One region of the Exiguobacterium artemiae 7-3 genome, then DNA from elsewhere that is predicted to be linked to it. Evidence: predicted binding sites of a transcription regulator. Region 1 holds the regulator's gene; each other region holds the start of a gene.
The links. The regulator LexA, encoded in region 1, represses DNA repair genes until DNA is damaged. The targets are predictions, from matches to a motif close to CGAACATATGTTCG.

Region 1 (8,344 bases):
TCATGAACTTCGATATGGCGAAAGAACTGGCGGAACTGGAAGACATTGAAGTCGAGACGGTCATCGTCCGGGATGATATTGCCATCAAAAAAGAAGAGGACCGCCGAGGCGTCGCCGGGACGATTTTTGTCCACAAGATTGCCGGAGCTGCGGCAGCGGAAGGAAAATCATTAGCGGAAGTCAAAGCAGTCGCTGAAAAAGTCATTGCTGGTGTCCGGTCAATCGGAATGGCATTATCCCCATGTTATATGCCGGAAAGCGGCAAACCTGGCTTTGATCTCCACGAGGATGAGATGGAAATCGGGATCGGGATTCATGGTGAAAAAGGACTGGAACGTAAACCGATTGCCTCCGTCGAAGCAATCGTGACGGAATTACTCGATCGACTGACGGCGGAAGTGACTGATAAAAAAGTAGCTGTCATGGTCAACGGAATGGGTGGAACGCCTGAATCGGAATTGTACATCACGTACAAGTATGTTGCGGAGCAACTGCAGGCAAAAGGGTATGACATCGTCCGACCATTCGTCGGCAATTATATGACATCGCTTGAAATGCATGGTTTCTCGATCACCTTGCTTCCGGTGGACGATGAGCTGGTCGGCTACCTGGATGCAAAAACGAACGCGATCGGATTCTAACTAAAAGAGGTGCACACAGATGAAGTTATCAACTGCAGCATTCCGTGAAGCATTGCTTAAAGCAGCTGCCGAGCTGGAACAACATAAAGATGAATTGACGGATCTTGACCGGGAAATTGGTGACGGGGACCACGGCATCAATATGTCACGTGGCTTCCAAGCCGTTCAAAAAGAACTCGAAGCACAAGAGGAATATGAAGATCTTGGTGTCTTATCAAAACAAGTCGGAATGACGTTGATTAAAACCGTTGGGGGGGCGTCCGGTCCGCTTTACGGTACGGCGTTCGTTAAATTTGCCGGAGCGTTTAAAGGAAAAACAGAAGTCGAGGGTGCAGAACTGGCAGCGGCTTTTAAAGAAGCGACGGATGGCATCAAAATGCGCGGGAAGTCAGAGTTTGGACAAAAAACGATGGTGGATATTTGGACACCGTTTTACGAAGCGCTCGAACAAGAGAGTGATTTGAATCAAGCACTGGATCAAGCATTGGTGGATACAAAAGAACGGGTGGCGACAAAAGGACGGGCCTCTTACTTCGGGGATGCGACGAAAGATGTTCAGGATCCAGGTGCCTTATCGAGTTCACTTTTACTTCGAGCCATTACGGAGGAAATGTCATGATTAATTTGATTTTAGTATCCCACAGTGAGAAGTTGGCAGCCGGACTGAAAGAACTATTGGCTGAGATGGCTCCAGATACACCGGTGTTACTCGCAGCTGGTCTTGCAGATGGTAGTATCGGTACCGACGCATCTCGAATTGAAGAGACGATGAATGAATTGACGGATGACGGTTTGATTTTGACCGACATCGGATCGGCGACGATGAATGCGGAACTGGCCTTAGAACTATACAGTGGGGACCGGAATGTTCAGTTCGTCGAAGCACCACTGGTAGAGGGCGCTTTTTTAGCGGCAGTCTTAAGTGGTCAATCAAAATCGCTGGATGATATTGTATCCGGCGTCAAGGCAGAATTTTCGTAAGGCACATAGTCTGACTAACAGGTTCGTTTCCGTACAGGAAGCGGGCCTGTTTTTTAGTGAAAACAAAAAAACTGGTATTCCGCGAGGGAACACCAGTCAAGAAATCAGGCGTTGACTTCTTTTTTGTTCGGTTTAAATGCCATTGTCGCTTCAACCGCTTTTTGCCATCCAGCATAACGCTGTTCGCGATCGTCTTCTTTCATCTCTGGTTTGAACTGACGGTTGAGTTTCCATTGCTTTTTGATTTCTGCTTTATCTTTCCAGTAACCGACTGCGAGACCGGCAAGGTAAGCAGCACCGAGGGCAGTTGTTTCATTGATTTCTGGACGATCGACTGGTACGCCCAGGATGTCTGACTGGAACTGCATCAAGAAATCGTTTGAAACCGCACCACCATCAACGCGCAACGTTTTCAGTTCGATTCCTGAATCTTTTTCCATTGCAGTCAAGACATCACGTGTTTGATAAGCAAGTGATTCGAGAGTCGCGCGAACGAAATGTTCTTTGTCCGTTCCGCGTGTTAAACCGAAGATTGCTCCACGAACGTCGCTATCCCAGTAAGGAGCACCGAGTCCGACGAATGCAGGAACGACGTAAACGCCTTCTGTCGAATCGACTTTTAAGGCATAGCCTTCTGAGTCTTTCGCATTTTTCAACATCCGTAAACCGTCGCGTAACCACTGAATCGCAGAACCGGCCACAAAGATTGATCCTTCAAGCGCATATTCGACTTTTCCGTCGACACCCCAGGCGATTGTCGTCAACAGACCGTGGTTAGATGAAACAGCTTTTTCACCAGTATTCATCAGCATGAAGCAACCTGTACCGTATGTGTTCTTTCCTTCACCTGGTTCGAAACACGTTTGACCGAAGAGGGCCGCTTGTTGGTCACCTGCGATTCCGGCGATTGGTACTTCGAAGCCAAAGAAGTGATACGGAACAGTGTTGTCATAGACTTCACTCGATTGACGGACTTCCGGTAACATGGATTTTGGAACTGTCAGGATTTCAAGCAACTCATCATCCCATTTTTGTTCGTAAATGTTGTACATCAATGTCCGGGAAGCGTTTGTATAATCTGTGATATGCGTTTTGCCGCCAGACAACTTCCAGACGAGCCATGTGTCGATGGTTCCGAATAGAAGTTCACCGTTTTCGGCTTGTTCACGTGCACCTTCCACGTTATCTAAAATCCACTTCACTTTTGTACCTGAGAAGTAGGCGTCAATCAGGAGACCTGTTTTATCGCGGAATGTTTGATTCAGACCTTGTGCATTCAGCTCATCACAGATACCAGATGTTTGACGCGATTGCCAGACAAGCGCGTGATAGACCGGTTTACCTGTTTCTTTGTTCCAGACGACCGTCGTCTCACGCTGGTTCGTAATTCCGATACTTGCGATTTGGCTCGGTTTGATATCAGCCGTTCCGAGAGCATCTGCCATGACAGCGAGGATCGATCCCCAAATTTCATTGGCATCATGCTCGACCCAGCCTGGTTGCGGGAAGTATTGTTTGAATTCCCGTTGTGCCGAGTTCACGATTTGACCGTCATGATCAAAGATAATGGCACGTGAACTTGTCGTTCCTTGATCGAGTGCTAAGATATACTTGTTTTCCATTGTAAAGTCCCCCTTGAAGTGTAAGTTGAAGTCTTTTCGTCAATTAAAACAGCATTTGATGAAGGAAAACGGCAATCGCACCACCGATGAATGGACCGACGACTGGGATCCAAGAATAACCCCAATCTGACGAACCTTTTCCCGGGATTGGTAAAATGGCATGGGCAATCCGCGGTCCAAGGTCACGGGCCGGATTGATGGCATATCCTGTTGTACCACCAAGCGAGAGACCGATGACGACAACAAGAAGACCAACGATTAACGGGTTTAGACCGTCAGCGAATGAGTTGGCACCAAATGCTAGGATTCCGAAGACCAAGACGAATGTCCCGATGATTTCAGAAACAAGGTTTGAACCGGTATGGCGGATAGCTGGTCCTGTTGCAAAGACACCTAATTTTGCAGCTTGGTCATCTGTCGCTTCAAAATGTTTCATGTAATGAAGCCAAACGAGTACCGCACCGATAAAGGCTCCGATTAATTGAGCGGCGATGTAGACAGGTACATCTGCCCATGGTAAATCAGAGTTTAACGCTAGCGACAATGTGACCGCTGGATTAAGGTGGGCACCACTGGCGGCTGCAATATAAACTGCAGTCATGACGGCGAGACCCCAAGCAAATGTGATGACGATCCAGCCGCTGTTCTCAGATTTCGTCTTTTTCAAGACAACCCCTGCAACGACCCCATCCCCGAGCAAAATCAGAATCATTGTTCCAATCAGCTCACTAATAAAGTTACTCATGCAAAAACCCTCCCTTTGGATTAAAGCAAATATTGGCCTTTCCATTTAAACCTACATCTAATTGATAACGTTTTCAATACAAATAATTCAAATCTTCAAATTAAATTTTCCTTAATTTATGTTTAAAAAAATGAAAAATGGATAACAAAAACCCTTTGTTCATTTTTGTGATGAACGAAGGGTTTTCAGCGGCGTTTTTTTCGCTTTTTTTTAGTTCGAAAGAAACTGCTGGAATGATCAAGAACGATATGGATCGTACTGGCAACCATGATGCCGGTGATAAAAGCAGGCATGGCTGCAAACCAGGAATCGACCGTACTCGACTCGATGATTTTCAGGTACAGCGCTAAAAATAAAAGTGGAATCACGAAAGCCGCGCTGTACAGCAGGCGAATGAGGTCACCGATGATCAAGCCATGCGACCAGATGGAACGGTGGGGCATGATTTTGACATACGGCATCCAAAGGACACGTAGCGGTCCGTGGCGATAGTAAGGTTCAGACTTCAAATCGAGGTCGGGTGAAAGCCAAAGGGTGCCGACAGCGATGCCGACAGCAGTTGGAAGCCAATCCGTCTGCTGCGTTGCGACCGAATACGCAACGTAGCCGGTTAAAGCAACGGTATTGACTGTATCATGTACATTTCCAGAAGGCATAAAAAAAGACCAGCTGAGCTGGTCCCTCGCTTAGTGGATCGTCCGATATACGCCGATGACCTTGCCAAGAATCGAGACGTTATCGAAATACATCGGGTCCATCGAGTCATTTTCTGGTTGGAGACGTACTTGTTGATCTTCTAAGAAGAACCGTTTGACTGTCGCTTCGCTATCTTCGGTCATAGCAACGACGATTTCACCATTCTCTGCTGTGTTTTGCTGACGAACGATGACCCGGTCACCGTCTAGAATACCTGCGTTGATCATGGACTCACCATCAATCGTCAACATGAAGACATTTTCGTTCCCGACGTAATGTGCAGGAAGTGGGAAGTGTTCCTCAATGTTTTCGATGGCCGTGATTGGAAGACCAGCCGTTACTTTCCCGATGACGGGAATATGCACGATGGCTTCGTGATCTTCATCAGGTTTATCAAGCAATATCTCAATCGCACGTGGCTTAGTTGGGTCACGGCGAATCAGTCCGCGTTTTTCTAGACGATCCAAATGACCGTGTACCGTTGAGCTTGAAGCAAGACCAACAGCTTCACCGATTTCACGAACTGAAGGCGGATACCCTTTCAGTTTCACTTGAGCAACGATGTAGTCAAGGATTTCTTGTTGTCGTTTCGACATTTTCCGCATATGAATTGCCACCTCTTTCCGGATTGGTTTTTGAAGGTTATAGGAATACATGTTTCTAAAATCACTATAACATAGAACAAATGAGCGTACAAACAATTGTTCGACATTTTGTGTTGACCGAACACTGGTTCTTGGTTTAAGATGAGTTATGCGAACAATTGTTCCGAGAACATCTATTCTAAATCATTTTTAATTGGAGGGATTTATCATGATGCATACGATTCGTACCCATGCCTTTTCCATTGTTTTTTATACGCTCAGCCTTGCTTTCATTCTTTTTCTCTTAACGCCTCGACCGGACGAAAAGGTCGATCAACTCTTGACGGCTTCTGTTACGGTCGATCAAAATGCGACAGTCGAACAAGTCGCCGAAGTCTACAACGACGGTTCAATGACGGACCAAGAATATGTCGAATGGTTGATTGAGAATAATGAATTAAAGACGACACATGTCATTTCGAAAAACAAAATCGTTGTACCAATCGCGCAACAATGACAAACTGTAAAAGTTGTCAATGAACGAACAGGGGTGTGAAGTACGATGAAAGTAGTAATCTACTGTCGCGTCTCGACGGAAAAAGAAGCACAGGACAGCTCGCTTGAGCGGCAAAGGTCAGAACTGTCGGGACTCGCTGCAACAAAAGGATTTGAAGTCGTGGAGATCATCACGGAAAAAGAAAGTGGTTACGACGTTGACCGGGAAGGTATGTTGTCCGTTCTCGATTACGTCACACGTCAAGCCGTGGACGCCGTTCTTGTGACGGATGATACACGGATCGGGCGCGGGAATGCCAAAATCGCCATTTTACATACATTCCAAAAACATCAGGTTCAACTGATGACGATGGAATCGGATGGCGAGTATAAATTGGCAGATGCCGAAGCGATGGTGCTTGAAATCGTATCGCTCGTCGAAGAGTATCAACGGAAACTGCATAATGCAAAGATTGCCCGCGGTATGCGACGGGCTGTCGAAAATGGTTTTCGTCCCGAACAAAACCTGAACCGCCAAGGTGAAAATGCCGGTCGGAGCCGGAAGGAAGTCCCGATTGAAGAAATCGTGCGGTTACGTGAGTTAGGACTGACATTTGCGGACATTGCGGTGACATTAAGAGGGATGGGACATGACATTTCGAAAGCGACCGTCAACCGGCGTTATCTGGAATATAAAGAAGTTGTCAGTACGTACGAATAGGGAAGCAGGTTTGATGCCTTAGCTGCGCATCAAACTTGCTTTTTTTTTTTGTGTCTTTTACAGTAAGGTTACTATTGAATGCTCAACTTTGAGTCAACAGAAAGAGGGATACTATGTTATCACAAGAACAATTAGACCGGATTAATGAATTAGCCAATAAATCAAAAATCGAGCCGCTGACCGATGCGGAAACAGCGGAACAAAAAGAATTACGGACGGCTTATCTCGAAGCATTCCGCGGTTCGTTCAAAAATCAGATGATGGGCATTAAAATCGTCGATGAAGAAGGAACCGACGTAACACCGGAAAAACTAAAGCAGGCACAAGAAGAAGAACGGAACAAACAATAATCGGAAAAGCTATGTCACTCAATGGGATGAGTGGGGTAGCTTTTTTTGAGAAAAAGTTCGTAATGTGTATCACGAAAGTGCCAAGAAAACGGCAATAGAGAGCGCATTCATTTTAATGTGACATACTATTTAGAAAAGTTGTATCACATTTCTGGGTATGCTAAAATGAGAAGGAATTTGTGAAAAAGAGAGAGGATGATTGTTTTGACGAACATGACAACAGTAGAATTATTAGCAGTAAATACGATTCGTACCTTATCAATTGATGCAGTACAAAAAGCGAACTCGGGTCACCCGGGAATGCCGATGGGTGCAGCACCGATGGCATTTACATTATGGGCGGATCATATGAACCACAACCCTAAAAATCCAGAATGGTTCAACCGTGACCGTTTTGTACTTTCAGCAGGACACGGTTCAATGCTTCTCTACTCACTCCTCCATTTATCAGGTTATGATCTCGCGATGGATGACTTGAAGTCATTCCGTCAATGGAACTCAAAAACACCGGGTCACCCGGAATACCGTCACACAGCAGGTGTCGATGCGACGACTGGTCCACTCGGACAAGGCATCGCGATGGCTGTCGGGATGGCGATGGCAGAACGTCACCTCGAAGCGAAATACAACCGTGACGACTTAAACGTCGTCGATCACTTCACATACGGCATTTGCGGAGACGGCGACTTAATGGAAGGTGTTTCAGCAGAAGCGGCTTCACTAGCAGGACATTTAGGTCTTGGTAAACTCGTGGTTCTGTATGATTCAAACGACATCTCGCTTGATGGCGATCTCGATAAATCGTTCTCGGAAAACGTTCAACAGCGTTTTGAAGCGTACAACTGGCAAGTTATCCGTGTCGAAGACGGAACGGATCTTGATTCGATTTCAAAAGCAATCGAAGCAGCAAAAGCTGAAACGACAAAACCGACATTGATTGAAGTGAAAACAGTCATCGGATTTGGTTCACCAAACAAATCAGGGAAATCGGCTTCACACGGTGCACCACTCGGAGATGCGGAAATCAAGTTGACGAAAGCAAGCTACGTTTGGGATCACGAAGAATTCTATGTGCCGGAAGAAGTTAAAGACTTGTTCGAAGAGCGCATCGAAAAACGTGGCGCTGACACGGAAGCAGCATGGACTGAGAAAATGGAACAATACAAAGCAGCACATCCAGAATTGCATGCTGAACTTGTTCAAGCAATCAATAACGAATTGCCAAGCAACTGGGAAGCAGACCTTCCGACTTACGATCTGACATCGAAAAAAGCAACACGTCAGACAAGTGGTGAAGTCTTAAACGCTCTTGCGAAAAACATCCCGTCGATCTTCGGTGGATCAGCTGACTTAGCAGGATCAAACAACACGATGCTCAAAGGCGAAGCTGACTTCGACATCGATCCAAGCGGCCGTAACATCTGGTTTGGTGTTCGTGAGTTCGCGATGGCAGCTGCTGTCAACGGTATGGCGTTACACGGTGGTGTCATTCCTTACGGCGCGACATTC
Region 2 (8,344 bases), 450 kb from region 1:
ACTATACCAAACGTTGGTAGACGGTACACTAGTTTGCGTGAAATAGTTATTTCACGCAACGTTAAATTGTCAGACAGGGAGCTCTCAGTTGCAACGAAAATCATCGGGACGGGTAATCATTCAACTCGATGCAAACGAGAAAACATCCCCTTTCAACATCTAAAATACAATAACACTATTATGTCAACCTAATTCCAGGAACAAATCGAAAGTTCCAAATTCGCTCTCAGTTGCAGTGAACTTCCTTCCGACAGGGAGTTGGTTGTCTCGATTTCGTACAGGACGTTTTGGTCAATTCCTGGTTTCGGACATTGTGAATGTGCCCGTTTCGAGGCTTAATCCAAATCGAATGGGGTATATAGTCTAAGACTATCTTGTATTTAACACGAGGGGGACATAACATGATTTCAGATCAACAAGCTCGTAAGTTATTAAAAGACGCAAAACGTATTGCGGTCGTCGGTGTATCAAGTGATTCAGGGAAAACTGCGAACTGGATTGCCGATTACCTGGTCCAACATGGTTACGAAGTCATTCCGGTCAACCCGACCTTAAATGAATGGAACGGGCAGAAAGTATATCCGAGTGTCGCCAGTATCCCGGGACACATCGATATCGTCGATGTTTTCCGTCGTTCGGAATTTTTGGCGGACACAGCAAAAGATGCTGTAGCACACGGTGACGTCGGCATGATTTGGAATCAGCTCGGGTTATCGAGTGTCGAAGCGGAAAGTTTGGCACTCGGTGCCGGTATTCCGTACATCGAAAACCGTTGTATTAAAATTGAACACCAGTACTTGTGATCGTGATCCGGCAAGACATCTACTCCTTGACAGTAGGTGTCTTTTTTTCTTGTTTTCTAGATTATCCTTGTCAGATAGCAAGAAGATGCCTACAATTAGATACAGACTACTAGAAAAACGAACGAACGTTTGGAATATTCGACGTTTTTCTATTTGAGGTGAAAAACATGGCGACAGATTTAAACAATTATAATGATGATGCCATACAGGTGCTTGAAGGACTCGAAGCAGTCCGGAAGCGCCCGGGTATGTATATCGGCTCGACCGATCATCGCGGACTCCACCATTTGGTGTATGAGATCGTTGATAATGCGATTGATGAGGCACTGGCCGGATTCGGGGAACAGATTGATGTCATCATCCATAAAGATAATGCAATTACCGTCCGCGACCATGGACGTGGTATGCCGACCGGGATGCACGCTTCCGGAAAACCGACTGCAGAAGTCATCTTCACGGTGCTTCATGCCGGCGGTAAATTTGGTCAAGGCGGTTATAAAACATCAGGCGGACTGCACGGTGTCGGGGCATCTGTTGTCAACGCTCTGTCGACGCAGTTAAAAGTCACGATTTACCGCGATGGGAAACAGTTTGAGCAAACGTTCGAAGACGGGGGAATTCCGAAAACGACCTTGCTTGAAACGGGAACGACCCGTCAAAAAGGAACAAGCGTCTATTTCAAACCGGACGGAAAAATCTTCAGCACGTTGACATACAATTACGATACGTTGGCGGAACGTCTGCGTGAATCGGCCTTCCTGCTGAAAGGTCTGAAAATCACACTGACCGACGAACGGTCGGACAAAGCGGACACGTTCCAATACGAAGACGGAGTCAGCGAATTCGTCGGCTATTTAAATGACGACAAAGATACGTTACATCCGACAGTCGCCTTTGAAGGAACGGAAAATGAGATTGAAGTCGATATCGCGTTCCAGTTCACGGATGCCTATTCGGAAAACGTCCTGTCGTTCGTCAACAACGTCCGGACACGCGACGGCGGAACACATGAAGTCGGTGCCAAAACGGCGATGACACGGGTGATGAATGAGTATGCCCGCAAAAACACGCTGCTTAAGGAAAAAGATAAAAACCTCGACGGCAACGATATCCGCGAGGGATTGACGATGATCGTGTCGATCCGGATTCCAGAAGAATTTCTGCAATTCGAAGGACAAACGAAATCAAAACTTGGTTCTCCGGAAGCCCGGACGAGCTGTGACGCCGTTATTACACGCCGCTTGTCGACGTATCTCGAGGAAAATCCACAAACGGCGACACTCCTGATCAAAAAAGCGATCCGCGCCGCTCAGGCCCGGGAAGCGGCTCGTAAAGCCCGCGAAGAAGCCCGGAACGGGAAGAAAAAGAAACGTTCGAGCATCCTGAACGGGAAACTGACACCGGCTGCGTCGAAAAACGCCGAGAAAAACGAATTGTTCCTCGTCGAGGGAGATTCCGCCGGCGGTTCAGCGAAACAAGGCCGTAACCGGACGTTCCAGGCGATTTTACCGTTACGCGGGAAAGTCCTGAACACGGAAAAAGCCAAACTTGCCGATATCATGAAAAACGAAGAAATCAATATGATCATCCACGCGATCGGCAGCGGCGTCGGAGCAGACTTTGACCTGTCCGACTGTAACTTCGACAAAGTCATCATCATGACAGATGCCGATACCGACGGGGCGCATATCCAAGTCTTATTATTGACGTTCTTCTTCCGCTACATGCGTCCGTTGATTGATGCCGGGAAAGTCTTCGTCGCCTTGCCACCGCTCTACCGCGTCTCCAAAGGGAAGGGCAAATCCGAGAAGTTCGAGTACGTCTGGGACGAAGAAACCCTTGCTAAAACAACGAAAAAGTTCGGCAAAGGGTATATGATCCAACGGTACAAAGGACTGGGTGAGATGAATGCCCCACAACTTTGGGAAACGACGATGGATCCCGATACACGGACGTTGATTCGTGTCACGATCGATGATGCCGCTGTCGCTGAAAAACGGGTTTCCGTGCTGATGGGCGATAACGTCGGACACCGCCGAAGCTGGATTGAAGACAATGTAGCGTTTGGGCTGACGGAAGACCTCTCGATCATTGAAAATGAACATGTGACGAAAGAGAGTGTGAACTGATATGTCTAACCTGCAAAACATCCTCAACCTGTCCCTCGAGCAAGTCGTCGGGGACCGGTTCGGTCGTTATTCGAAATACATCATCCAGGACCGGGCCTTACCGGACGCCCGGGACGGGTTGAAACCGGTTCAACGCCGTATCTTGTACGCGATGCATACGGAAGGCAACTTGTTTGACCGCGCCTACCGGAAATCCGCGAAAACGGTCGGCGTCGTCATCGGTAACTACCACCCGCACGGCGATTCATCGGTGTATGAAGCGATGGTCCGTCTGAGTCAGGAGTGGAAACTCCGGTATCCGTTAGTCGACATGCAGGGAAACAACGGCTCGATCGACGGCGACAGTGCGGCAGCGATGCGTTATACGGAAGCTCGTTTATCGAAAGTCTCGAGCTTGATCCTCGACGGCATCAATAAACAGACTGTGGATTACACGCTGAACTTTGATGATACGACAGAGGAACCGCTTGTATTGCCGTCCCTCTTACCGAACCTTCTGATGAACGGTTCGACCGGGATTTCGGCCGGTTATGCGACGGAAATCCCGCCGCACCATGCCGGTGAAGTGTTGGACGCGGCAATTGGCCGAATCTCGGGAACGGTGCATACCGTCGATGATTTACTGACGCATATGCAAGGTCCTGATTTCCCGACCGGCGGAGTCGTCCAAGGGCTCGACGGGATCAAAAAAGCGTTCGAAACCGGTCGCGGGAAAGTCATCATCCGCTCGCGGGCAACGATCGAAACGTTACGCGGCGGACGCCAACAAATCCTGATTACGGAACTCCCGTATGAAGTCAATAAAGCGAACCTCGTCAAACGGATGGAAGAACTCCGCCTGGACCGCAAAGTCGAAGGGGTCGCGGAAGTCCGCGACGAGACGGACCGTGATGGTCTTCGTGTCGTCATTGAGCTGAAAAAAGAAGCGGATGCAGAAGGGGTGCTTCACTTCTACCTGAAGCAGACTGATCTGCAAGTCGCTTATAACTACAACATGGTCGCAATCCACGAGCGGACACCGCGTCAGATGGGCGTTCTCGCGTTACTTGACGCCTATCTCAGCCACGTCAAGGATGTCGTCATCCGCCGGACTTCGTTTGATCTCGAGCAGGCAAAACGCCGCCAAGAGGTCGTTTCGGCCTTGATGACGGCGATTTCGGTCCTCGATGAAACACTCGCGTTGATTCGGTCTGCCTCCAACAAATCGGAAGCGAAAGACAAGCTGATTGAACGGTTCAGTTTCACGGACCGCCAAGCGGAAGCGGTCGTCATGCTTCAATTGTATCGGTTAACGAATACCGATATCGTCGAATTGCAGGACGAAGCGGCGAAACTCGAAAAAGAAATCACCCGTCTCGAGAAGATTCTCAACGACGAAAAAACCCGGAACCGATTGATCATCAAAGAATTAACAATCTTAAAAGAGCAGGTTGCTGATAACCGGCGTTCGACGGTCGAAGCGGAAGTCGAAGAGTTGAAACTGAAGACAGAAGTCATGATTGCCGTCGAAGAAACGATGGTCTTCGTCTCGAAAAACGGCTATATCAAGCGGTCTTCGATGCGTTCTTTCGGAGCGACCAATGATTTGCCGGAGATGAAGGAACAGGATCGTCTGTTGTATCAAGGACAGGCGATGACGACGGATCACTTAATCGTTTGGACCGTCCAGGGGAACTATCTTTTGATCCCGGTCCATCAGTTACCCGATACGAAATGGAAGGACGGGGGACAACACGTCGCCAATCTCGTGCCGCTTGATTCCGGCGACCGGATTTTATCGGTTGATCTCGTCCGCACGTTTGACGAGACATCGCACTGTCTGTTCGTGACCCGCCAAGGGATGGTCAAACGTTCGAAATTGAGCGACTACAATGCCCAGCGGAAGTCAAAACCACTTCAAGGTGTCCGTTTACGGGCTGATGACGAAGTCTTGTATGCCAAGGTTTCTACCGGACAAGAGCAATTGTTCTTAACGACCCAGCACGGATTTGGTCTCTGGTTCACGGAAGACGACGTGCCGGTCGTGGGTGTCCGGGCAGCGGGTGTGAAAGCGATCAACCTGCGTGATCAGGATGTCGTTGCCGGTGCGATCGGCTTTAAACAAGCACCGAATATCGTCCTCTTGACGCAGCGGGGCGCACTGAAGAAAATGCGCCTTGCTGACCAGTTCCAAGTCTCGAACCGTGCCTTACGCGGCACGCAGCTGTTACGCGACTTAAAATCAAAACCGCATCAGGTCGCAGCATTAATTGACGTTACCCAAACAAAAGAACTGATTTTGATCGGAAAAGAGCAGGAAAAGACGATTCAAGTCCAATCGTTGTCCTTCCTCGACCGGTTATCGAACGGTTCGTTTGCCTATGACGAAGAAAAATTTGGTCCGCTTCTCGATTGGTATACCGTTTGATGGTCAGATGCCCCTCAGTTTTGCAGAGGGGTGTCTTTTTTTATGAAATACGGCGTAAAGTCGCTCTTTCCCGTTCGTTTCTAGCTTTCTGACGTCTGTTTTTCCCGCTTTTTCAGACTTTTCTTCGAATTATCGGCAAATCACCCGTTTACAAATTGAAACGACCGGCAATAACCGCTACAATAAAAGAAAATGGTCAGGCAAGATTACCACGAAGTATGTGGAGCGGGCAGTTCGGAGCTTTAGCTTATAGGATTCGTTTCATCAAGCAGCTACGGACATGTTCCTCGGCTGCTTTTGTGCCATCTGCCAACTGGAGAGGTGATGACGATGAAATTCAGAAGACGCGAAAAAGTAGCAATCTATATCACACGGGAGCAACCAGAGGGATGGGAACTACTTGTTTTTCATCCGCAATCCGCTCCAGACAGTGATTGGCAAATTCCTGCCGGCACAATCGAAGATGCTGAAATCGCCAAAGAAGCCGCGGTTCGGGAAACGCTCGAGGAAAGCGGTTTATCGCTCGCGACCGTCCAGTACGTAGGTGAAGAAGAAATGCGTTATCCGGAACGAATGCGGGTGCATTACACGTATTTCTATCATGCTCATATCGAATGTCAGGAAAACAGATGGACGCATTGTGTCGCTGGTGACGGTCAAGATTGCGGTGATTTTTTCCATTTCGCTTGGTTACCGCTTGAACGAATCACGCAACTCGAACGCCGGCATCATATTTTCCTGGATCGTTTGATGAGCCGCTTGGAACGGACACATCATTACGATTGTCGAAAACACGGTTAATCCCGTGTTTTTTTGTTTTGTCTCACTATGTTGAGTTTACCTTAATTATGAGACGTTATTTGTTAACTATTGATAATATATGTTATGTTAACTTAAGAAAAAAAGAACGCAACTGTCTTTGTTTTTTTACGCTTCCCTGTTACTCTAAATACAGTAACACGTCTATTGTTACCCTTTAACCGGTAACAATAGATAAGTAACCGTATATTCGGTAACAAGGAGGATTTGTATGCAAGCTGTCGCAGTTTCATTTGATATTCGAAATTCCCGTGCTTATTCCAGTAAAGAACAATTGTTAACCGATTTACATCGATTGGCTGATCAGCTGAACGATGCCTTTCCCGAAGCACTCGTACCGTTTCAAATCAAGTCCGGTGACAGTCTGCTTGGTGTATTCAACGAATATGCCGTTAGTTATCCGCTCATATTGATGCTGTTGAATCAACCTCTAAACGGCTATATCGGGATCGGATTCGGTCAATATGAGACGTTATCGACGGCTAATGCTGATGAAGCGAACGGGAGTGCCGTTATTTTCGCTTTCGAAGCCCAGGAAGCTGCAAAACAGACCGCAAATCAGATTGCTTTTTCAGGACCACCCTATTTGCCGACCGCCCTGCTGAACGGTTATATCGAGATGCTGTACCCTGCTTATTTCGGTAAAACGGACCGGCAAATCGAATTGCACCGGCTGATGGATCAGCATCCGGATGCTACTTATGAAGAAATCGGCTTGAAGATGGGCTTTCAAGAAAAAGATGCCCGGATGAATGTCTCGAAACTCGTTGCCCGCTCCCAACGTAAACAACGTAAACGCCTGGAACAGGCCTTGATTGATGCCTTAAAACAGTTGCAAGTCTGGGAGGCGATCGGATGACTTTGTTGTTAAGCCTGCTCCTCATCCACCTGCTGGCAGACTTCCCGTTCCAGAGTCAACGGATGGCGAAGTCGAAACAACGCAAGTTGCGGGTATTACTCGAACATCTCGCTATACATAGCATCGGCACAGCCGCCGTCCTCGGACTCTTTTACCAGATGGATGACGTGACTGGTCCGACGGCCTGGATGATCGGTGGCGGAATCATCGTCACACATGCCTTGCTGGACGGTTCGCCCTTAAAACGACTGTTGCCCCCGGCCCTTGCCTTTTGGATCGACCAGCTGCTCCATATCGCCATTCTGACGGGGATTGTCTTCTTTTTCACCCCTGTCGCTTGGCCGGTATCGTTTACGTTACCGGAGCAAATCCTATGGGTCAGCGTCTGGGGTTTGATTGCGACAGAATTGATCGGACGCGGGATTGCCCCGTTGCTTGCCCCCTTCGCACCCCGCTTGATTGAATCGCATTTTGAGCGGAAGGTCACACGAAAAGAACAACTGGACGGTCTGAAGCGGTCCGTCACGCATGAAGTCGAAGATTCTGCCCGCAGTTATACGACGGAAATCAACGGTGTAGGCCGTTATATCGGGCTCGTCGAACGGGCCATCATCGTCTGTCTGGTGGCAGTCAATGCAACAGGCGCCATCGGATTCATCATTGCCTTGAAGGCATTAGCCCGCTTTAAACAGTTTGACGACCGCCGCTTTGCGGAATATTATATCATCGGCAGTTTACTGAGCATTCTCGGTGCTTTGCTGTGCGGGATGGCGATTCGCCTTGCCCTGTAACGACAGCAAGACGATAGATTGAGAGATAGAAAGAGAGGTGGACGGTTTCTTGACGCAAGCGACCGTCGTAAAATCATGAAACAGATTGGATTAGTCAGACACCACCGGGTAACGGAAGGTTACCCGACCAAAGGCTGGATCAGCGCAGCCGATATCGAAGCCTGGATTGAGCGTTATGACGTCTCGACGATCGATGTCCAACCGGTTGAACTCGGCAACATCGACTGGACGATCTGTTACGCGAGCAGTATGCCACGGGCCGTCCAAACAGCGGAAAGCGTTTATGGAAAGGACATCATCGTGACGGATTTATTACGTGAAGTGCCGTTCCCGACCATCCGCTCGCGGATTCGTCTTCCGTTCCTCGCCTGGGCGTTGATCGGACGACTTGTCGCTCCATTCAGTAAACGAATTCAAGCAGAGATCAAGGATGCCAACGAGCGGATTACGATCCTATTAAACCAATTGACGTTTGAACAAAAGGAACACGAACGTGTTTTGCTCGTCGGACACGGCGGGATGATGATTTTGATGCG
Region 3 (8,344 bases), 1.3 Mb from region 1:
ATGTGATAGTATGGGGCTAGAGATGACGAACATGACAAGTGTTCGCCGTCCGGCCCCCTTTTTTTATCTAAATCAGCCGGAAATGACATTTGATTGTAATGTGCTTAAAAAATGTTGCCTGTTATAATGGTGTTCGGTAGGCGTTAAGACCTATCTGATCACCATCAGTAATCAAGTAAGGATGTGAAGCAAGTGATCAAGATGCAACAAGTCAGCAAGATTTATCCGAACGGTGTCACGGCACTTCGTGAAGTCAATTTGACGATCAACCAAGGCGAATTCGTCTACATCGTTGGTCCATCCGGAGCCGGAAAATCGACATTCATGAAAATGATGTATCGCGAAGAACGGCCGACAAGCGGTTCGTTTTTATTTAAAGGAATTGAAGTAGGCAAGTTGAAAAACCGCCAGATCCCCGAACTTCGTCGCCAAATCGGCGTCATCTTCCAAGACTTTAAACTACTCCCGTCCTTGACGGTTTATGAAAACGTCGCGTTCGCCCTTGAAGTCGTCGGGGAAGACCGCTCGCAAATCCGTAAGAAAGTGCTTGAAGTACTCGATCTCGTGAAGTTGAAGCACAAGGAACGTAACTATCCTGATGAACTATCCGGTGGAGAACAACAACGGATCTCGATTGCGAGAGCCATTGTCAATCGTCCGTCACTCGTCATCGCTGATGAGCCGACAGGAAACCTCGACCCGGATACGGCATGGGAGATCATGGAAGTGTTTGAAGAGATTTATCGCCGTGGGACAACGGTCGTAATGGCGACCCACAACCGAGATATCGTCAATAAGATGCGTCATCGCGTCCTCGCAATTGACGGTGGAAAAATCGTCCGAGACGAAGAGAAAGGAATGTACGGCTATGAAGTTTAATGGATTCCGTCATTTACGGGAAGGGGCAAAAGGTCTCGTCCGAAACGGCTGGATGACATTCGCTTCCGTCAGTGCCGTTACCGTGACCTTATTACTCGTAGGGATTTTTGCGATGGTCATGTTCAACGTCAACAAGATTTCCGATAACGTCGAAAAAGACGTCGAAATTCAAGTATTCGTCGAACGAGAGTCCGATCAGGCAAAAATCGATGCAGTTGGAAAAAAATTAGAACAGATGCCGGGTGTTGAATCTGTTCGTTACAGCTCAAAAGAAGAAGAACTGGACCGCTTCAAGGAACAGCTTGGCGAAGGATCACAAGCGTATCAGTCGGTTGAGAAGGATAATCCGCTCCACGACCGGTATATCGTCAAGGCAACTTCACCAAATGAGACAGAAACTATTGCAAATACAGTCAAAAAAATGGAAAATATAGATAGTGTCGAATATGGCGAAGATTATGTTGAGAAGATGTTCAACTTCCTTGAAGGGGTTCGGATCGGCGGAATCATCCTGATTGTCGGTTTGACATTCATGGCAATGTTCCTCATCTCGAATACGATCAAGGTCACGATTTTCTCACGTCGCCGTGAGATTGAAATCATGAGACTCGTCGGTGCGAAAAACGGCTTCATCCGTGCACCGTTCTTCATCGAAGGATTATTGATGGGGGTACTCGGGGCACTGATTCCGATTGCCGTCGTCTACTTCGGATACGAAGTGACGTACAATGCATTGCAACCGCAGCTCGTGTCCTTGAATGCCTCGATCTTCACCTTGATTCCACCGGGTGAACTGTCGATTCAGGTTTCTGTCATCCTGCTTGCACTTGGTGCTTTCATCGGTGTGTGGGGATCAACGACGTCACTTGGCCGCTTCTTGAAGATATAACGACTTAAAATCAAATAAAAGATAGAGGAGAGATGCTTCTCATGAAGGTCCGATTCTGTTCTACCGTCCTAAGCTTGGCATTAATTGGTTCAAGTGTATCCGTTCAGGCAACGTCCAAGGAAGATTTGTTGAAGGAACAACAGGAGGTCGAGTCCCGTCTGCAAGAGACGGAACAATCGCAGAATCAGACATCGGAGAAGTTAGTCTTGACGAAACAAGAGCGCAAGGAAGCGAAAGCGCGTCTTGATGAAGTCAACAGCCGTCTGGAAGATTTAGCGAGTAAGATTGCGGATCAACAGGCGGCTGTTTCTGTTGCCAAAGAGGAACTGGCGATCGTCACCCGTGCCGTCAGTCAAACTGAGACCAAACTGCGAGCGCAGGAAAAATTGATCGGAGACCGTCTGCGGTCCGTTCAACGGGATGGGGATGTCAAATACATCGAAGTATTGCTCGATGCCAAGGATTTTGGGGATTTGATTTCACGTTTCAGCACCGTCAGTGAAATCATCCAGCAGGACGATGGTGTCTTACAGACGTACCAAGCGAACGTCAAACAATTAACAGAACAACGGTCCGAGCAGGAACTGATTCTCGGACAACTAAAAAAAGAGCAGCGGAAGCTGTTGATTCTAAAGACCCGGATCATCGCGGAATCCGAAGTCAAACGGACACTGGTTGTCCGGTTGAACAGTCAGGTTAAACAGTTACAGCAGGAACAGTTCACGAAAGCGGAGGAAGCCGCGATCCTTGAGGACCAACAACGTCTGATCAGTCGTCAGCTGGAAGAGTTGCGGGCGGCCGAACTACAGGCCCGACAAGAGGCAAAAGAACGTGCAGAAGCGGCGCAAAGAGCAGCCGAAACAGCAGCCCGGGAAGCAGCAGAGGCCGAGCGGCAGGCAGAACAGGAAGCAAAAACGCAGAAAGAACAAAACCAAACGACGTCTCGCCCGCCGACGGCTTCGGAACCGGTAACGGAAGCACCTTCTTCCCAACCGGCGACACCCGAAACGGGAACGGCCTTGAAGCCCTTCCTGTTGCCTGTAACCGGCTATGTCTCGTCCCCGTTCGGTCCTCGCAATAATCCGCTGACCGGGAAGTCGGAACGGCATACCGGACTGGATCTCGTTAATGCCAAAGGAACACCAATCAAAGCAGCGGCCGGTGGGATTGTCCTCCGGGCTGGCAGTGCGACCGGCTACGGAAATGTCGTCATGATTACGCATCTGATTGAAGGCAAAGTCTGGACGACCGTTTACGGGCATCTCGATTCTGTCTCGGTCACGGCCGGACAAACGGTCATGCCGGGGGATATCGTCGGCAAACTCGGTTCAACCGGCTGGTCGACGGGACCGCATCTTCATTTTGAGATTCATCGCGGCGAGTGGGCCGTCGGGCAACCGAATGCGGTTGATCCGGCACCTTACATCTTATAACTTCAATGCGCGACTGACGAAAAGGTAGGGTAACCTATCTTTTTTTGCTATACTGAAAAAAATAGCAGGTTTACACCAGAAACGAGGAATTACGCGTGAAAAAATCGACAACGGCCGTCATCGCGGTCAGTACGTTTGGTTTGGGTCTTGGAGCAGGGGCTGTCGGGATGTTAGCGGCAGGTGGAACGGATTCAGTGGCGACGGGTTCTTCGTCTAAAGCAACGGGGGATTGGAAAAAGATTGATCAGGTCCGACAGATGATTTCACAAAATTATTTGGAAGACGTATCGGATCAAGAGTTGCTAGAAGGGGCATTGACGGGAATGACGGAAGTCCTCGAAGATCCGTATTCCGTTTATATGGACGAATCGGAAACCGCATCGTTCAACACGAACTTGTCATCGTCGTTCGAAGGAATCGGCGCGACGCTTGAACAAAAAGGCGAATCGATTGTTATCGTCTCACCGATCAAGGGATCGCCTGCTGAAAAAGCCGGTATCAAACCAGGAGATATTATTTTAGAAATCGACAGTAAATCAACAAAAGGACAGAAAACGGATCAAGCGGTAAAAAAAATCCGCGGCGAAAAAGGCACGAAAGTCGTCTTGACGATTCAACGCGGCGGACAGGATCCGATGAAGATTACGATCGTCCGCGATACGATTCCGATTGAAACCGTCTACTCGAAGACAGAAAAAGTTAACGGCAAGACGATCGGTGTCCTGCAAGTGACACAATTCTCGGACCCGACGGCAAAAGAGTTCGAAAAACAACTCGCAGCGCTCGAAGAGAAAAACATTGATGGACTTGTCATTGATGTCCGGGGAAATCCGGGTGGTCTGCTGACGGCAGTCTCACAAATGATTGCTCCGTTCATTCCGAAGGAGACACCGATTTTCCAAGTAGAAGATAACAAAGGCGAACGGACGCAGGAATTCGGGAAAGCGGACGAGAAGAAACCCTATAAGCTCGTTGTCCTCGAAGACAGTGGATCGGCCTCGGCTTCTGAAATTCTGGCAGCCGGTCTAAAAGAAGGTGCCGGTGCGGAAGTGGTCGGGACGAAGTCGTTCGGAAAAGGAATCGTTCAAAGTGCCTATGATTTAAAAGATGGCAGTGATTTGAAACTGACGACGAATAAATGGCTGACTCCGGACGGAAACTGGATTCATAAAAAAGGCGTCAAGCCGACAGTCGAAGTCAAACAGCCGGATTACTTCAATGTGACGAAGATTCTAACGGATGACAAGACACTTGCAAGCGGAGATTACGGCAAAGCTGTCGAAAACGCGCACCTGGTTCTCGAAGCGATCGGCTTCGATCCAAAAGGGCAGGACGGTTACTTCGGCGATACGATGAAACAGGCTGTCGAGCGTCTCCAAAAAGAAGCGAAGCTCGAAGCGACCGGTAAAATCGATCAAGTGACGGCGTCCGAAATGGAAAGCCGTCTTCTGAAGAAACTGGAAGATCAAAAAAATGATGTTCAGCGCATCAAGGCGTTGGAAGTCGCTGCACAATAACTCACAGAAAGAGGTCTGAATGAGCGTGGAATTACTCGATGGAATCGGTTGGACAGTGATTAGTCTCTTTGCTAGTCCAATCTTGTGGTTAGCAATTCTAGTCAGTTTTTTACTCAGCGTGCGACGTGTCAAACGTGAACGGAACCTGTTCCGGTCACGGACGCGCAGCAAACGGACCGATGTCTTCGAAACGCTTGTTCCCGGCTTCGTAGTTGGTCTTGTCTTATCCGTCATCAGTGTAAGTCTGGCATTGACGGTCTCGTCCGAGTTTCTGATTGCTTTCATGGTGTTGACGTTCTTGATTCTGTTAACTGGTATCATTCGATTCAATTTACCGTTAGGGTCGCTTGTCATCTTAGCAGGTGTCACCTGGTTCATGACGAGTGAACGGATTGATGGTCTTCGGGATGTCAGTGTCAGCGATTGGTTACTGCTTGCAGCCCTATCGTTAGGTGCCGAATTCCTGTTGCTCATCTGGCGGGGAAAAAAGAATTTATCGCCTTCGCTCGTCTTGTCGAAACGGGGACGTTACATCGGTGGTCTATCGTCCAATAAACTGTGGTTGATTCCGCTCGTCGTCCTTGTGCCGGGAAGCAGTCTGGAAGCCTTCATTCCGCAATGGTCGTTTCCGGAGTTCGTTCCGATCGTCCTGTTCTTGCCGGTCGGCTTCAGCTTCCTCTTTACTGGCCAGTTACCGGAACAGTTGATCCGTCCCCTGATCCAAGGGCGGCTGATCACGTTCTTATTGTCTGTCGTGCTCGCGGCAGGGGCATTCTTGACCGGACAGGATGTCTGGTTGTACGGCTTGCCTGTCTTGTTAATTATTCACCTGATTCTGCATCAGCGGACGAAACGACTCAACCGGTCACAGACCCCGTTGTTCCTTAATGGAAAACGTGGTGTCGTCATTCTCGGGACGTTACCGGAGAAACCGGCTTCTGAGATGGGACTGATTCCGGGTGAAGCGATTTATAAGGTCAACGGAGAGTTCGTCGAGTCGGAGAAATCATTTTATGAAGCGATTCAAAAACATAAGCCGTATCTCCGTCTCGAAGTCATGAACCATAACGGAGACGTCCGGTTCGCACAGCGGGCTTTTTATGAACAGGATCATCACGATCTTGGGATTTTGTTCGTCAGTGAGCCCGGTAATAAACGGACGAAAATCCGGACACTTCAGTGAGTCAAAATCAAAATCCAGCTAAAAAAAAAGTCCAGCCGCCGTGCTGGACTTTTTCTTTTGGTGAAAAACGGGTAACTTTTAAATGGAGCACTTCAAAATCGAATGTTTGTTCGTAAAGTGGTACAATAAAAATAGATTTTGTGAACTGGATGAGGGGGAAGAATACGATGGATTTTGAGTTAGTATCACCATTTGAACCGGGTGGCGACCAACCGGTGGCAATTGAAAAACTGATTGCAGGCGTCAAGAACGGCGAGCGCCATCAGACGTTACTTGGAGCGACGGGAACAGGGAAAACATTCACCGTCTCGAACGTCATCAAAGAGATTAAGAAGCCGACATTGGTCTTAGCGCACAACAAGACGCTTGCCGGTCAGCTGTATTCGGAGTTCAAAGAGTTCTTCCCAAATAACGCAGTCGAATATTTCGTCAGCTTTTATGATTATTATCAACCGGAAGCGTACGTACCGTCGACGGATACGTTCATCGAAAAAGACTCATCGATCAATGATGAGATTGATAAATTACGTCACTCGGCGACATCTTCTTTGTTTGAACGCGAAGATGTGCTGATTGTCGCGTCGGTATCGTGTATCTATGGTCTCGGTAATCCGGAAGAGTACAACAACCACGTGCTGTCGTTACGTGTCGGAAACGAGATGGGACGGAACGAGATGTTACGCCGTCTGATCGATATCCAATATGAACGGAACGATATCGATTTCCAGCGCGGACGGTTCCGCGTCCGGGGAGACGTCGTCGAAATTTTCCCGGCGTCGCGTGATGAACAATGTGTCCGGGTCGAATTTTTCGGAGATGAGATCGAACGCATCCGCGATATGGATCCATTGACCGGTGAAATCATTGCCGACCGGGAACACATCTCGATTTTCCCGGCATCCCACTTCGTGACGGGGGATACCCGTCTGCAAAAAGCGATTGCGAACATTGAGGCTGAGCTCGAAACGCAACTCGCGAAGATGCGCGAAGACGGTATGCTGCTTGAAGCCCAGCGTCTCGAACAACGGACGAACTACGATCTCGAGATGATGCGCGAGATGGGTTACTGTTCCGGGATTGAAAACTATTCCCGCCACTTGAACTTAATGCCACCGGGCTCGACACCGTATACGCTGATCGACTATTTCCCGAAGGACTTCCTGCTCGTCGCCGATGAGTCGCACGTGACGTTGCCGCAAATCCGCGGTATGTACAACGGCGATCAGGCACGGAAACAAGTCCTCGTCGACCACGGTTTCCGTCTGCCGTCGGCGAAGGACAACCGGCCGCTCCGGTTCGAGGAATTCGAAGAAAAGGTCAGCCAGGCGATCTATATCTCGGCGACACCGGGTCCTTACGAAATCGAACATACAAAAGAGATGGTTGAACAGATCATCCGACCGACCGGACTGGTCGACCCGACGATCGAGATTCATCCGATCACGGGACAAATCGACTACCTGATGGATAACATCCGGGAGCGCGTCGCGAAAAATGAACGGGTTCTCGTGACGACGTTGACGAAAAAAATGTCGGAAGACTTGACGGACTACCTGAAAGAACATGGCGTCAAGGTCAACTATATGCACTCGGAAATCAAGACACTCGAACGGATTGAAATCATCCGCGATTTACGGCTCGGCAAATACGATGTCCTCGTCGGGATTAACCTGTTGCGGGAAGGACTTGATATTCCGGAAGTCTCGCTCGTGACGATTCTCGATGCCGATAAAGAAGGGTTCCTGCGTTCGGAACGGTCGCTGATTCAGACGATCGGTCGGGCGGCCCGGAACTCGGAAGGGCACGTCATTCTCTTTGCTGATAAGATGACCGACTCGATGCAGCGGGCCATTGATGAAACCGATCGGCGGCGAAACATTCAGCTCGCCTTTAATAAAGAACACGGTATCACGCCGAAAACGATTCAAAAAGATGTCCGTGGTGTCATCAGTACGACGATTGAGAATGATGATACCGTCGAAAAACTCGAGAAGTTCAACAAACTGAAAAAACCGGAACGCGAAACGTTGCTCGAACAACTCGATCAAGAGATGCGTCAAGCGGCGAAAGACATGCAGTTTGAACGGGCAGCTGAATTGCGAGACCTTATCTTAGAATTGAAAGCAGGTGCCTAAGTTGGCAGAAAAAAAGAACAAAATCATCATCAAAGGCGCTCGCGTCAATAACTTACAGAACATCGATGTCGAAATTCCGCGCGATCAGCTCGTCGTCTTGACGGGCTTGTCGGGATCGGGGAAATCATCCCTCGCGTTTGATACGATTTATGCGGAAGGACAACGGCGGTATGTCGAAAGTCTGTCCGCTTATGCCCGTCAGTTTTTAGGTCAGATGGACAAACCGGATGTCGATGCGATTGAAGGACTCAGTCCGGCGATTTCAATCGACCAAAAGACGACAAGTAAAAACCCGAGGTCGACGGTCG
Region 4 (8,344 bases), on a different contig from region 1:
CTCATCAGAAACGGGAATGTGGATCGTAGGTGGAATCTTCGCAGCAGTCATGGCTGTTGGATTGATCTATACAGCGCTACAAACGTCATTCACGAATCACGGTACGAAATTAAAAGACACATCTAATAAGTTCGATCCTGGTACTTGGTCTAAATAAAAAAACTTCAATTAAAATATCAAAAAAATTAAATTGAAAAGGATGATAGAAATGAATTTAATGATTATCTTAACAGTATTAACGCTAACGCTAGTGCTATCAAAAACGCTTGCTCCTAAATGGACTGCTTCAGAGGTTTCGCAAAACTCTTCAGAGACAGGAATGTGGATTGTAGGTGGAATCTTCGCAGCAGTCATGGCTGTTGGATTGATCTATACAGCGCTACAAACGTCATTTACGAATCACGGTACGAAATTAAAAGATACATCTAATAAATTCGATCCTGGTACTTGGACTAAATAATCAATGAACTGTAACGAGTAAGACAAGAGAAGAAGAGTACTTCTTCTCTTGCTTCTTATTAAGTAAGGGGAGGATGTACTTTGCAAAACACAGCAACAACAGCAATCTTGATTACAATGTTCATTCTTTTTAGTCTATTGATTCCTGAAGGAATAATTATGAGCAATGAGAAAACGAAGGTTCAGAACTTAGCAAATGATGCAGTGGAATTAGCAGAAAGACAGGGCGGATTTGATTATGAATACGAAGGAGTTACTCACTCAATCGTAGGACAAATTAAAACACGCATGAAAGAAGATGGACTAGAGAACTACAAGATTTCCTATACACAAGGGAAGGTCCAACACAATCAAGGGTTGTACTTTGAAATCGAAGGAACCTATAGGTATGAAATATTTAACTTGATTGGAATATCGAATATGGATTTCACATTACATGCTAGGAAAATGGGAGTCAGCGAGGTTTTATTTAGATGATCAGATTCCCTATAGAACACGTACGTATAAATATTTTGTTCGAAAGCGCCACACTCAATCTCATTTTATTAATTGGTGCTTGTTTATTATTTAGCTACTATACGATTTACAACCTGTATACGGATATCAAATTTCGAAGAACCTCTAATGTTCAGCATGTAGTATTTCTTATCTTAGGACTCTTCTACTTTGATTACGTTCATCCTAATAGTTTAATTGTTTTATTTGTCATGCTTATTGCTTTAATTTTTGGGATAATCATTGAAAAAATGAGAACTTCTAGCCCAGGTGATACAAAAATGTTTGTGGTTATGAGCGTTTGGATTACATCATTTACAAATGATAATTTGATTCATCAAACCTTAGTATTTTGTGTAATTACGTATCTACTGCAGTTAGGAATCGGATGGATCTCATGGATCAGAAAAGAAGGATTTCTTAATGCTTTGAAACAACAAAGAGAGCAACTTATCCTAGTACTTACTCCTGGTGCGCCGTTAGGAAAGGAAGTCATTTTCGAAAATTGGCCGGGTGCTGTTAATATGTGTTTAGGAGCAATCTTAACACTTTTAGCAAGGGGGATTTTGGTATGAGCAAAGTATGGACTACTGAAGATTTAAGAAAAGAAGAACGTAGATGGCTTGAAGCGAGGTGGGTTTTTGCAATAGGAGTCACTATAGCATTTATTGGAATGTTTTCTACAAGGTTTATAACTGAATCATTGACAAGTCCAGTATCAAAAATATCTGATGTGATTTTTTATGGATCGATATGTTATGTGGTAGTATGCACTATCTTGTATTTAAGAATCTATAAAAAAGTAGATTATAAAAAAGAAGGAAAACAGCTTAGAAAAGAGTTGGGAATTAAAAAACTAGATTTCCGTAAGTTGAATGATGGAAGTTATGAAATGCACCATCAATTGTACTTAAAAGAAGAAATGAAAGAGATGCGTGATAAAGGCATAACCTCAGATGAAATAACAGCAAGGTGGAAAAAAGATCTTGTGAGTGATTTTAAACGACTTGAGTCGTTTATGAGAGCTAAAGATTTGAAAGGTGACCCTGTAGTCATACACACATATACACACATAAGAATGTATAAAATTTGGAATGAAATAGCCCAAGATGTAGGGATCGAATTAGAAGTGATGAAAGGCAATAATCAAAAACCAGTAGGGTTCAAGTGGCGTGCCTGGAAGGATGGAGTCTATAGAACGAGTGGGAAAAAGGCAGATAAAGGCTCTATCCCTAAAGACATTGAATGGAATAAGTATGTTCTGACTTCTAAAACCGAATAAAGACGCATTTTCAACTACCAATTATTGGTTCGTATTGCATCTTTATATCACTTTGTGACATTATGAAGTTAGAAAAGTCTTCTTCTTCATAACCTGTACACGAAGAAAATCTTTAGAAAGAACAGGGATGCTATATGCCATTTAAAACATTTGCGGTACGCAATGAAGTAATCCTACCCATCCATTACCTTAGAGGTTTAAGTAAGTTAAGAGAGAAGGAAATGGGATGGAATGAAATTTTTGATAACGGTCTTGGAGTGGTTAAAGAAATCAAGGAACGAAATCATAAAATAATTGCCCCACCGACAACCGGTGTACGAAAAGAACGAATGGGACATGATTTTAAAGATGGCGTTTTTGATGAAATGAAAGTATATGCAAAGCATTTTGGCTTAAAACAAGCAGAATTGATTGAGCTATTTGCTTGGATATACTTCTCCACTCAATTTACTGAACAGGAAAAAGAATTCTTCCGACTAAATGAATGGATTTTTTATGTCGAAAGTGATTCTGACACTGAATAGTAAATCTTCACTTCAGATCCTGCAGCCTAATAATAATTAGCTGAGGAGACGACTTTATGATGCTAAAAATTAAACTAGCTTCTTTTGCACTTAAGCATTGGAAAGAGCTGGCGGGCGCAGTGGGTATAATCTTAGCGATTATTCTTACTGTGCCTTTTCTTGTCTTTACAGGTTTTATGCCTGGGGGAGAGGAAGCTAAAGTTAAAGAATATGCCAATGTAGCTAGTGAGTTCGGTATAGATTGGCAAGAACTCATTGCGTTTGATATGGTGCGTTTTGATAATGATCTCGATAAAGGTGATCCAGAAGAAGCAGCATTGTATTTTATAGAGTTGAGTGTAGAAAAGCTAAAGGTAGAGAGTGTTAAATGCGAAAAGAAAAATAAGAAAGGTGAGTGTATCAAAGGCGGAGGAACAATAGAAAAAGTAGTATCGAAAAAAAAATACAAAGGTAAGAATCAAATCTTATCGTTTATAAAAAGTAGTGGTAGTAGCACAAAGAACATAGCAGAATCGCTAAGGGAAATTGGTGCTAAATCAACTTATAGAGTATCGATGTCTTCACATGGTGTAGACGAAGCTATGGATCTCGCAAAGTTTACTAAAGTGATGAAAAGAGACGTCAAGCGTATTCTGGATAGTGGGATGCTCATGGAGATGTATCCTGATCTCCAATCAGTATCAGGAGGGATTGGTCTTTGTATTGGTGATGTTGCCCCTGGAGGTAGTGCTAAAGGCGTTACAGATAACGTGAAGGGCTATAAGTCGCTCATTGAAAAGTATGCAAAGAAATACGGAGTAGAACAGTACACAGGATGGCTTATGGCCATGATGCAACAGGAAAGTTCAGGAATGGGAACGGATCCAATGCAATCCTCAGAAGGACCATATAACACGCGATATCCTAAAGGGCCTAACGGTATTCAGGATGCTGAATACTCGATCCAAGCAGGTGTACAAGAGTGGAAAGCATCAATCCAAAAGGCTGGAGGTGACATGATGATCGCCGTTCAAACCTATAACTTCGGTGGCGCATTTTTACCTTGGATTAAGTCGCACGGAAACAAATATACACTAGAAAAAGCGCAAGAGTTTTCTAAATACTGGTGTTCGTCACACCCAACTCAACTAGGATGTGGTGATGGAGTACACGGTACACCTCAACATGCCATGATGGTGTTGAAGTATTATAACAACCCTGGTAAAGCATCGTGTGATTCGATGGGTGGAGATTTCATCGCTGGTAAAGGTGATTTCATTTCACCTATGCCAAAAGATACCTACACTAAAGGTACTTGGCACCAATTCAGGTCGCCAGCCTGGCATGCAGGTGTTGATTTGAACGTTCATTCTTGGGCAGATGAAGGGAAAATTGGAATTTATTCGATTGCTGCAGGCAAAGTAACTAGAGCAGAATACTCATCGTCTTACGGAAATGTAGTGTATATCAAGCACAAGGTAAAAGGTAAGAGTTTTGAATCGGTATATGCTCACCTAGCTTACACGCCGTTGGTTAAAACAGGAATGAGTGTCAAGCAGGGGCAAAAAATTGGAATGGTAGGAAATACGCCCGGGGTTCCATGGTCCACTTTCCCACACTTACACTTTGAAGTACATTCTCCAGCTTGGACTGTCGATAAAAAGAATGCAATTAATCCAGAACTAGTAGTAAAGGGGCTGTTTTGATGGGGTACAAACGATTTATTTTGATTTTAATCGGTACATTTATAGTTACGACAACCTTGATCATTACAGCTGCAGTAAAAATTGGTGAAGTAAGACATGAAAAACATCAAGTTGAGACTACTAATAATGAGTCTCAAGAGCCCCTTTCTACATTTTTACATGAACTTCCTGAAGTGGACGTAAAGAGTAGGGCTGAAGAGTTCGGTAAATCGGTCGTAGATGGATATTCTTTGTTTAGCTACTTTTCACCTGAAGCCTTTGGGGTTAAGGGAGCTCCTGAAATAATTGAAGGTCCAAATGGAGAAAGCCCGGAAGAGATGGATCAATTAATTATGAATAAGGTGAAACCGTATGGCTTTGTGAAGAAGTATAAGATAAAACAAATAAAGGAGGTGGAAGGTAATACTGAAACTTTATTCGAATTCACTACGGCTAAAGAAAAAGTATATGATGTAAAGCTTCTATACAATAATAAAGGCTTAATAATCACTAAAATAGTCACGGATTAAGCAATAAACAATCGTGTTTTGTAGTTATTTATGATATAATTAAACTATAAAACAAGGAGGAGATATACATGAAAAAACTCCAAAATGCCGATAAAATGCTTGAACTATTACCAGGTTTTTTAGCTTCATCTGCAGCTGAGGGATTGCCTATAGAAGAAGATCTAGTGAAAAAAATCAAAGAGATGTTGTCATTAGGATTAGATCCTACTGAAGAAATTGATGCTTACTATGATGAAAAATTAAAAGAAATATCTTCTAACACGTAAGGGGAGGGAACACATTGAGCACAGATCCTTATTCTCAAGATGGTGTATTGAAGAATAAATTTGGCGAAAAAGATCCTAGAAAGTTGGAGATTTTAGAGAAGAGGTCTACGATTCGTGGATGGATTAAACTACAAAACGAATTGATAGCTACTCCGAATTTAAAGCTAGATGTTTCTTTGATAAAAAAGATTCATAAAAACTTATTTGAGGATGTATATGATTGGGCCGGTGAGTATAGAACGGTGAACATCGTTAAAGGAAAAACGATGTTTGCTAATGCTCTGTATGTACCAGCTGCATTAGAAGATTTAGTTACAAAGCTAAATAGGGACATCACCTCGAAGTCTATTACGTCCAATAACATAGGTGAAAAATTAGCTTATTATTATGGTGAACTTAATATGATCCATCCGTTCCGAGAGGGGAACGGACGTACACAGAGAATATTTATTGAAAAAGTAGCAGATAAGCTGGGTTACTCTCTCCAGTTGGAAAAGGTAGACTCTAAGAAATTACTCGAAGTAACGATTGAGTCAGTAAATGGAACTGGAAGACCTCTAAAGAAAGTCTTTGAAGAGGTGATTGTAACCAAACACTTTAAGAGCCAATCTGAGAAACCACATATAAATAGTAAAAGTATCACTTCAACAAATGTAACCAAAAACAATTATGATTTAGAGAGATAAAGCTATAGGACTAAGTCGAGGCTTCTTTATGAAGTGGATGACTTAGTCCTATTTGCATTTAAAAATAAAAAAGTTTTTAGTTAGTTAAAAAAGGTTATTATAAGAACATATATTCTTATTTTTAAGGGGGTGCAAGATGTATAAAGATCGAGGAAACTTAAAGTGGATACCATTTCTTATGCCGGAACATAAAGCATTGTTATACGAGTACTATAAAGAAAAGCAAAAAATCCAGATGCCGGAATTGGATGAACAGATGTTGTCTATTTATGATGAATTCTTAACAGAAGCACTCTTTAAAGGAAACCAGGTCACAGTTCACTATTTTGAGAGTAGAGATAGTGAAATAAAAACATTTAAGGGCTATGTGCAAAAAATAGACGAATATAAAAAAAGAATAGAAATAGTCTCCCTTAAGGGTGAAAGGAAATTAATTTCATTTGGTTCCATTACAAATCTTGAGTGAAAAAATAGTGAGAGTGGGTTTAGTTTTTATCGAATATGTAAACATTCATAGTAAGAAGACATAATAAAATATATGATTTATAACCTATACAATAATAGGTTAAACTAAAAATGAGATCTAGTGGGGGGCACTAGATCTCATGAGAGAATTTGCTAGATTGTTCGACGTTTTTTAAGCATTTTCACTGGAAAGAAGCTTATCTTGATAACCTTTGCTGTTGGTAGCAACAAAGGTTATTTTTTTGTGCGTTTGTTCGTTTTAGTATCATTCGGTGGAATGCGTGTAGAAATAATGGTATAGATTACAGGACAAATGACGATACTCCAAAAAGAAGTAATCATCAATTCGATTGTGTTCAATTTATAAAACACCATCATTTCTCGCCTTTATTAACAACCTGCAATAGCTTCTCTTAATAACAATATATCCACTAATCAGGATTAATAATCACGCGCATTTCATATTTCATAATACTAAATTACTTACGATGTAATCATCTGAGTTAATGCAGGAATAAAAGGAGTGAGAATTGTAATGTGATTAGCAGCACTTGTTACAAATTTTTGGTATGCCTGAGTGAAAGCAGAAGTATTTTGAGTGCTTTCCATATTGTTTACTAATATTCTTAACTCACGTAACTCGTCTTGATCATTAACGTTTTCACTAAGAATTTTTTTTATTTCATCGAATACTTCATGATTCGAGGCGTTTACTACATTCATTGAATGATCTGTCGAATGATTATTGACTCGAGTGTTGGCGCCATTAAGGTTATACACTATTGATTGAGCAGGTCGTTCTCGTGCTTTTTTTTCTTCATATTCAACCTTTGTTAAGAAGAAACATTTTTTTTGAAAAACTTCCCCATTAACAATATCAGAAGTAATATCCCGAATATAAAATACATTTTTCGTTACTTTACCTTCTAACCAATCTCCTACTTGAATATCTACTTCCGGTACGAAACCGACGAATTTTTGATTACTTCCCTTTTCTGTATTCTTCAATCCTCTAACAACACCTAGATCCTGTCCGCCTCGTGTTAGTTCGTAGTCTTCTCCATGAGAGTCTAAGAATGATTTAATATTTAACATTGTGTAGTCTCCTTTTAATTAATTAAGTAAGTACCATTTAATTATAGTTTAAAAATACTTATAAATGAATTATATAAAACGGTCGATTGATATAAAAATATACAGAGGATAGTATATGGGAAAACGGGTAAATACTCTATGTTGGATGTGTGCATTCCTCTTATCGAATCTTCTGACAGTAAATGGAGTCCCGATAGATGTTCATTTAACGGCGTTGGTGGTGTCCTTTTTTTATGGGGAGATGGATGGATAACTAGTGTCTTGCTCCTCTTTGTATAGGAAATGATGTGAGTGGATCAGGCAGTGTGATAGCTGTTGCTGGATTATAAACACTAAACTAGACAATTTTCTTAAGGAGTGATTGCTTGTAGCGAACGGAGCTTTGATAATTCAATGTACCGTGTATGCGAAGGTGGTTGAACCCATTTACGTAATCCTGGAACTCGCGTTCCAGCTCCGTCAAACTCGAGAACACTCGTTTTTTGACAAACTCTGTCTTGATGATTTTTAACGTGGCTTCCGCGACTGCATCGGAAAATTTCAAGTATGGCTTCCACCACATCATCGACCAATGGTCGTTGCCTGGATTCATAATAAAAATGTACTTCTTGGTAATTGGAGGACGTTGCACATTACTGATACCGAGTATTTTTGTTGATTATTCTTGATCACATTTACTTTCGTCCTATGTCCAACTAACTGTAGGCCATCCACAATCCAAGAAAGAGGATATAGCGAAAGAGTAGAGAAAAATCTGAAGACTGGGTCCGAGCTTCTTACGGAGTGGGTGACTTAGTCTTATTTTTATAAAAAACTAAAGAAGAGTTTTTAGACAGTTAAAAAATGTTATTTTAAGAACAAGAATTCTTATTTTATAC

Region 2: the regulator LexA is predicted to act here: its motif matches at 922-935, upstream of parE (DNA topoisomerase IV subunit B).
Region 3: the regulator LexA is predicted to act here: its motif matches at 6,001-6,014, upstream of uvrB (excinuclease ABC subunit UvrB).
Region 4: the regulator LexA is predicted to act here: its motif matches at 6,009-6,022, upstream of P402_RS0100610 (YolD-like family protein).

Annotation. Positions count from the first base shown of each region.
Region 1 is NZ_KK211190.1:1,910,094-1,918,437, reverse strand. Features, by position in the region: gene dhaK (dihydroxyacetone kinase subunit DhaK) at 1-641, shown strand, start outside; gene dhaL (dihydroxyacetone kinase subunit DhaL) at 661-1,260, shown strand; gene dhaM (dihydroxyacetone kinase phosphoryl donor subunit DhaM) at 1,257-1,622, shown strand; gene glpK (glycerol kinase GlpK) at 1,727-3,244, opposite strand; gene P402_RS0111005 (MIP/aquaporin family protein) at 3,288-3,989, opposite strand; gene P402_RS0111000 (metal-binding protein) at 4,175-4,645, opposite strand; gene lexA (transcriptional repressor LexA) at 4,676-5,290, opposite strand; gene yneA (cell division suppressor protein YneA) at 5,499-5,786, shown strand; gene P402_RS0110985 (YneB family resolvase-like protein) at 5,832-6,485, shown strand; gene P402_RS0110980 (DUF896 domain-containing protein) at 6,599-6,835, shown strand; gene tkt (transketolase) at 7,049-8,344, shown strand, end outside.
Region 2 is NZ_KK211190.1:1,460,728-1,469,071, reverse strand. Features, by position in the region: gene P402_RS0108400 (CoA-binding protein) at 402-803, shown strand; gene parE (DNA topoisomerase IV subunit B) at 971-2,932, shown strand; gene parC (DNA topoisomerase IV subunit A) at 2,934-5,339, shown strand; gene P402_RS0108385 (NUDIX domain-containing protein) at 5,670-6,140, shown strand; gene P402_RS0108380 (hypothetical protein) at 6,370-7,017, shown strand; gene P402_RS0108375 (DUF3307 domain-containing protein) at 7,014-7,808, shown strand; gene P402_RS0108370 (histidine phosphatase family protein) at 7,884-8,344, shown strand, end outside.
Region 3 is NZ_KK211190.1:642,216-650,559, forward strand. Features, by position in the region: gene ftsE (cell division ATP-binding protein FtsE) at 193-879, shown strand; gene ftsX (permease-like cell division protein FtsX) at 869-1,768, shown strand; gene P402_RS0104210 (M23 family metallopeptidase) at 1,810-3,201, shown strand; gene P402_RS0104215 (S41 family peptidase) at 3,297-4,718, shown strand; gene P402_RS0104220 (hypothetical protein) at 4,738-5,901, shown strand; gene uvrB (excinuclease ABC subunit UvrB) at 6,069-8,036, shown strand; gene uvrA (excinuclease ABC subunit UvrA) at 8,038-8,344, shown strand, end outside.
Region 4 is NZ_JHZS01000005.1:37,468-45,811, forward strand. Features, by position in the region: gene P402_RS17100 (hypothetical protein) at 17-157, shown strand; gene P402_RS0100565 (hypothetical protein) at 209-460, shown strand; gene P402_RS0100570 (DUF4320 family protein) at 541-936, shown strand; gene P402_RS0100575 (hypothetical protein) at 933-1,529, shown strand; gene P402_RS0100580 (hypothetical protein) at 1,526-2,236, shown strand; gene P402_RS0100585 (hypothetical protein) at 2,371-2,760, shown strand; gene P402_RS0100590 (lysozyme family protein) at 2,817-4,445, shown strand; gene P402_RS0100595 (hypothetical protein) at 4,445-4,954, shown strand; gene P402_RS0100600 (hypothetical protein) at 5,023-5,220, shown strand; gene P402_RS0100605 (Fic/DOC family protein) at 5,235-5,906, shown strand; gene P402_RS0100610 (YolD-like family protein) at 6,043-6,372, shown strand; gene P402_RS0100615 (hypothetical protein) at 6,855-7,466, opposite strand; gene P402_RS16085 (IS3 family transposase) at 7,804-8,058, opposite strand.